2 linked regions of the Teredinibacter turnerae T7901 genome follow. The protein of the gene in region 1 interacts with the protein of each later gene in a pairwise test. Links are inferred from orthologs where the notes say so. Each region holds a gene or a part of one and is shown in the gene's direction. Other genes may lie near its edges. The genes, in order: ndk and TERTU_RS01750.

What was found.
Region 2: the proteins of ndk (region 1) and TERTU_RS01750 interact in binary tests that used the Escherichia coli proteins (3 or more experiments, as listed by UniProt). The link is inferred for Teredinibacter turnerae T7901 from one-to-one orthologs.

Annotation. Positions count from the first base shown.
Region 1 is NC_012997.1:2,906,889-2,909,911, reverse strand. Bases 4-2,700 are described here. They hold ndk (nucleoside-diphosphate kinase), read left to right. Parts: upstream 4-987; coding sequence 988-1,413; downstream 1,414-2,700. Other genes in these bases: pilW (type IV pilus biogenesis/stability protein PilW), read left to right, coding at 2,661-2,700; rlmN (dual-specificity RNA methyltransferase RlmN), read left to right, coding at 1,432-2,631; TERTU_RS11650 (AsmA family protein), read right to left, coding at 4-742. In the rest of the region: more of TERTU_RS11650, read right to left, coding at 1-3; more of pilW, read left to right, coding at 2,701-3,023. UniProt on the Escherichia coli protein: Major role in the synthesis of nucleoside triphosphates other than ATP. The ATP gamma phosphate is transferred to the NDP beta phosphate via a ping-pong mechanism, using a phosphorylated active-site intermediate.
Region 2 is NC_012997.1:416,316-419,627, reverse strand. The notes cover bases 249-3,234. They hold TERTU_RS01750 (5-formyltetrahydrofolate cyclo-ligase), read left to right. Parts: upstream 249-1,455; coding sequence 1,456-2,013; downstream 2,014-3,234. Other genes in these bases: feoB (ferrous iron transport protein B), read left to right, coding at 3,228-3,234; TERTU_RS01745 (FeoA family protein), read left to right, coding at 2,995-3,231; TERTU_RS21935 (hypothetical protein), read right to left, coding at 2,251-2,427; TERTU_RS01755 (cell division protein ZapA), read left to right, coding at 907-1,194; TERTU_RS01760 (TIGR02449 family protein), read left to right, coding at 667-870. Also shown: more of TERTU_RS01765, read right to left, coding at 1-248; more of feoB, read left to right, coding at 3,235-3,312. UniProt on the Escherichia coli protein: Involved in the removal of 5-formyltetrahydrofolate.

The DNA of each region.
Region 1 (3,023 bases):
CGCCAGTTTGTGTGATTGTCGATTCAAACCCGATTCGAATCGGTGGATAGGGCGCAAATGTCAGCTCGCTGTTAAGTGCAATTTGCATTGGCTGGCCATTGAGGTTGACCGCATCAAGCTGTACATCGGTTTGTCGCAACTTAATGTTGCTGTTGTTGACAGCGTTGGTATAGCTGAGCTCGAAGTCGCTGATCTTAATCCGTTCTATTGCGATTTGAGTATCGCTTGCGTTCGAGTTGTCGCTGGCCTTTTCTGGCTCCGCTGGCGCACGCTTGGCAGGTTCACCACCCTCTGTGTCTGTGTCTGTGTCTGAGTCGCGAGCGAAAGCATCGAGTACTGGTTGCCAGTTACTCTCGCCGTTTTTGCCAATATGGAGGTCCACTTTAGGGTGTTGAACAAAGACGGCATTGATGCGTAATTCTCGCTCTCTGATAAGCGCTAGGAGATCGAGCTGCAGATTAAAGCTGTCGATGCTGGCGAGTTTTTCGGTATCTACACGTGCTGCGGAAGGAAAGAGCTGGATTTCGCCGGATTTTACCCCGGCTACGGGGTACACAGACCAGTTGAGGTCGCCAAGAATTTCGGTGAAAACCCCTTGCTCCGCCAGAGCTTTCTCCAGCTTTGGTTTTAAAAAATTTGCGTTGCTGCTAAGCAGGAATAGGGCAAGTGCTAATGCACAAAGGAGGACAAAGGCAATGATAGCTAAGGTGATTTTGAGGAGGCGTCCTGCGATGTATGGCATAAATGGGCTGGCACTGTGTTGGGTTTAGAAGATGAGACTCTAGCCATATACCCTGGGTTCACTCAAGAAGAAAAATGTATCGCGAAAGATACTTGGCACGTTGGCTGCTTTTTTGATCGCAATCCACGTATAATCGCCTGTTTTGCGATTTGCATGCGCAACGGTATGGGGCCGCTTAGGCGTGCCGCCCGATCCGCAGCGCTAACCCCCAAAGAATATGGACCAGAGCAAGGAGTATATTGTTGATGGCTATTGAAAAAACATTGTCGATTGTTAAGCCGAATGCTGTAAAGAAAAACGTGATTGGTGATATTTATAGTCGTTTTGAGAAAGCCGGCCTGAAGATTGTGGCCGCTAAAATGACTCAATTAGACGATGACCGTGCCGGTGGCTTCTACGAGGAGCACAAAGCGCGACCGTTTTTTGGAGAGCTGGTGGAGTTTATGACCAGCGGGCCGGTTCTTATTCAGGTGCTGGAAGGTGAAAATGCCGTGGCACTCAACCGTGAAATTATGGGTGCCACCAATCCGGAAAATGCTGCAGAAGGTACCATTCGTAAAGATTTTGCGGATTCTCTGAGCGAAAATGCTGTCCATGGTTCCGACAGTACTGAATCGGCAGCAAGGGAGATAGCGTACTTTTTTGATGCGGCGGAAATTTTCTCCCGTTAACTTGAGGTTGATTGATTAGTGAGTTCAGATGTGAGCGCAGTTGACGCTGTTGAAATCGTTGGCGATGCGGCCAAGGTAAACCTTCTCGGTATGTCTCAAGGGCGTCTGGAAGCGTTTTTTGAATCTCTGGGCGAGAAGAAGTTTCGCGCAACTCAGGTGTTGAAATGGGTGCATCAGCTGGGTGTTACCGATTTCGCGCAAATGACCAATATCAGCAAGGCGCTCCGTGAGCGTTTAGCCGACATCGCGGAAGTGCGCATTCCTGAAGTGATAGAGCAGTGGGACTCTACCGACGGCACGCGCAAGTTTCTTATACGCGTGGGTGGCGGCAACGCGATCGAAACGGTATTTATTCCGGATGGTGAGCGCGGCACCCTGTGTGTGTCGTCTCAGGTCGGTTGCTCCCTGGATTGCAGCTTCTGTGCAACGGGCAAACAAGGTTTTAACCGCGATCTCACGTCTGATGAAATCATCGGGCAAGTCTGGATCGCGGCGAAATCCTTTGGCCAGCTCCAAGAGGGCGGGGCACGAGGAGACCGAAAAGTCACTAACGTGGTACTCATGGGCATGGGCGAGCCGTTGCTCAACTTCGAGAACGTCGTTGAAGCAATGCACCTGATGATGCATGACAACTGCTACGGCATATCCAAGCGTCGCGTTACGTTGAGTACATCGGGTGTGGTGCCGCAGCTGGATCGACTGGGCAAATACACCGATGCATGCCTGGCAATTTCCCTGCACGCGCCGAACGATGAGCTGCGAAACCAGTTGGTACCGATCAACAAAAAATACCCGATTGCGCAATTGCTTGCTTCTGCCAAGCGCTATATTGAAGGGCTTCCGGATGCGCACCGTAAAATTACCATCGAATACACATTAATCGATCAAGTGAACGACCGCATAGAACACGCGCATGAATTGGTCGAACTGTTGAAAGATGTGCCGGTTAAAATTAACCTCATACCTTTTAACCCGTTCGGGTTATCTAACTATAAAAAGGTGAGTAATAACGCGTTGCGCCGTTTTCAGCAGATATTGATTGATGCGGGTTATACCGCAACGGTGCGCACCACGCGCGGCGACGACATTGACGCAGCCTGTGGTCAGCTGGCAGGTCAGGTTAACGACAGGACTAAGCGCAGTCAGCGTTACAAGCTGGATCAGGCCGCTTTACTCGCTACAGGAAACGACATCATTCCTGTGAAAATGGTGCAATAAACAACAATAAAGTGCGGAGATATTGGGCTATGCCTGGCAATTCCCTGTTTGTGAGCCGTGTCAGCCAACCTGTGCTGACGCTGGTTAAAAGGGTGACATATGTCGTTTTGATCCTGTGCCTCGGCGGGTGTGTTACCACGATGGAAAACCCGGAGCGCAGAGTGAACAAGCAACAGGCAGTGGAAGCCAACGTAAAGCTAGGAATGTCTTACCTGCAGCAAAACAACCGCGAAGGTGCGCAGCGTTCGTTTACTAAAGCGCTGGAGATGGACCCAAAATCTGCCGAGGGTTATCTGGGGTTGGCGATGATCCACCAGCTGAATGGCGAAGCGGAAGAGGCGGATAAAAAGTTTAACAAGGCGCTGCGCAGCCGTGTGGACTTTTCCCTTGCC
Region 2 (3,312 bases), 2.5 Mb from region 1 along the record:
AATAGCCTGCCCCAAGCCGTGCAGAAACCCCTCACACCAGGCGCCGAGCTCGCGGGCGCGATTGTCCAGGCTGGTCTCATCTGCAGGTAGAAGCGGGGTAAACCCCAGCTGTTGGTCATCCAGCAGCGCCTGTGTGCGCTCTAGAATCAACGCCAGCAGTGCCGAATGTTCCTCCGCAAGCGCCAAATGTTCAAGGTCCATAAACTCCAGCGCCAGGGTGTTCCACTGCGCTGCCTCAAGCCTTTCGCCCGCACACAAACGACCGCACAACATGCCTTGTAACTCGGCTACCGAGTTTACGCTGCCGAGATTGAATAGTTGGTCGTTGAGGAAATGAAATTCGTAAAGTTCTGTCATGATCGTCGTTTAAATGGAAGTCGTTATTCAAGTGTATCGCAGGCTGTGTGGCCGATCATCTCAAGGCTGACAATAAAGCACTATACTTTTCTAGAATTGGCATTAACATTGGCCGCTTACAGGTTGTTGAAACGGGTGTTCAGCGCTGGCATTTCGGAGTGAAAACTCATGAGCCAGATTAATTGTTACTGACTCGAGGAACTTTTTGGTCACCGCGAACACCGAATTGGAGCTAATTATCCAAACCTGCAATCTGTTCTCCGCCGTAGCGGCGGCCATTATATCCAACACCCGAAGCGCTCGCGAAAAATGACCGATAAACTCATCAACGAGGTTGAACACAAGCTGGATAAGCTCATCAACCTTTGCACACGACTGCAACAGGAGAACGCAAGCCTGCGCGCCGAAAAAAGCGAGTGGCAACAGGAACGGAGCCGGCTGATCGAAAAAAATCAGCTCGCGCGCACCCGTGTTGAAGCCATGATTGAACGTTTGCGCAACATGGAGGCCTAGAGTTGACCAGCTTCAGCGCATTCAACGGAGATGTCCATGAGCAGTGAGCCGCAATCGGTAACAGTCACCATTCTCGATAAAAATTATCAAATTGCGTGCCCCCCCAGTGAGAGGGAGTCTTTGCAGCGAGCTGCAAAAGAGCTGGATGCGCGCATGCGCGTTATCCGCAGTACCGGAAATGTTATTGGCTTAGAACGCATTGCCATAATGGCTGCGCTAAACCTCTGTTACGACCTGAACAAAATTGGCGAACAGGCGGATCAAAAACAGTCTGTTGCGCTCGAACGCTTGTTAGGAAAACTCGACTCCGCGCTGGACGGATAGCACGACTAATTCCGCTCAATATCGGCTTCAAAAAATGTCAAGACTGGTGCGTAAAATATCCAGTGATATACTTTCTTAACTCCTGGGGTGCTCGCCAGTTGGCAAAATCCCTGAGCCGATAAGTGTAACCCCGGAGGTTACTCGTCCGTGTTGGTGTGCATGTCCGCGAGACGGAAAGCCTAATGCATGGCAGTATCCTCCCCCTTGAACCGTCGGTGTTCAAGGTAACGTCGACAGCGGCATTCCCGGGGCTCCAACCCAATGAATAAGCATCTCCTGCGCAGTCAGCTTCGCAAGGCACGGCGCGCTCTGACATCAAGCCAGCAGCAACAGGCTGCAGTGGCGATCTACTCTCAAATTCTGCACCAGCACACCTTTCGTTCCGCCAAAAACATCGCTGTGTATATCGCCAACGACGGCGAGATATCCCCTCACCTTATTGCCCGCACAGCGCGAAAGCTTGGCAAACAAGTGTATCTGCCTGTAGTTCAGCGCGATCGCTTGCGGTTTCGCATAGCGCCTGCCGGAGCAAAAATGTGGCGCAACAGGTTTCAGATTCCTGAGCCTCTCCCCAAATACGCTGATGTGCCCGGTGACTGCCTGGATCTGGTGTTGATGCCCCTGGTAGGGTTCGATAAATGGGGCAACCGGCTTGGCATGGGTGGAGGCTTCTACGACCGCACATTTGCCTGCAACCATTTACGGCCGAAGCTGGTTGGGCTCGCGCACCATCTGCAAGAAGTGGATTCGCTGCTCGTAGACAACTGGGATATTCCGCTGGATGCGGTGGCGACAGATCGCCAGTGGTTGAGCGTGTAAGTAAACTGTGGGATTAGCTTGAAAACTTGCCTTTCATCACCGGGTGTTTGGCAACAGAATCTTGAAACCGAAACGCTTTAAGCGCATCTGAACGCTAAAAACCCTTGAGTGCCCACCTGGAAGCGGCACTCGCAAACAGGTACTCAAGGGTCTATCGATCCGGCCACACAATGATTGCGCGGCAAAGCTTCACTCTCTGCAATAGGCGAGGCGAACCTGAGTGGTGAAATGCGCGCGCTAGCGCTCGACCACTATTCCTTGATGGAGATCGGCAGGCGGTAGATCTTCAGCTTCCGCTTCAGAACCGCCAATAATCCCCAGCCCACTTGCGATAAGTCCTACAACAAAAATTACTGCAGCTAGAGTCAATACATCAGTCTTCATCAATACTTCCTCTGCGCTTGTCGGTCTCATTATTGTGATGTTCCACCCCAACAGGGGCGCTTACTTTAAATTGCGGACACTGGCACCAAATTCATCTGCACCCCGCAGTCAATCGCAAGAGCAGGTTTTATACCTATTTAGATGCCAATAGGCAAAGACCTATATCAAAGTCGCCCGCATACACCGCATTTTAAACATACACTCGTATTTCAACACGCCAAGACATACGCAAGCAGGTACTGGCTCACAGTATAAGTAACTACTTACTTTTCGACGGAGAAGCGCTGGGTGAAGTTTTTGTGAAGTTTTTTGCATGCGGATGACTTTAATGTCGTAAAGCCAACAATTATCTTCCCAAGACTGCGCACGTGTTTTGTGCAAGTGATATAAATAGCCACACATTCAGTGCATGCTCTAAATCAGAAACAGTAAAAGCCCGAAGATTTATCCCCTTTTCTCTTGATAGGCGTCAACAAACAACCGATAATAAGAATTATTATTAATTGGTAACCATTTTCGGCACGAACTTAGCAATCTGCGTTATCGCAACCGTCCCCGGACATTCGCTTACTTTGCCAACAGGTAGTATTTGTCATTATGTCGACCACTCTAAACCAATTGACCACCGGCAAGATTGCCACCATTAATTTTTTACACGGCGACAACCAAGCACTCATTCGTCAGTGTGGCGCCTTGGGCCTTAAGCCCGGCGAGCAAGTGAAAGTCCTGCATCGCAGTGGCGGCAAAGGCCCCATGCAAATAAAATGTCGGGGCACGCTTTTCGCCATTCGTAGCGATGAAGCAGCCAACATAGGCGTCACCCTCGAAGCTTGAGCCTCAAAGGTTCGCCCGCCCATTTAGCGGAATCTAATGTGAAAGAAATCGCCTTAATCGGCAGCCCCAACTGCGGGAAGA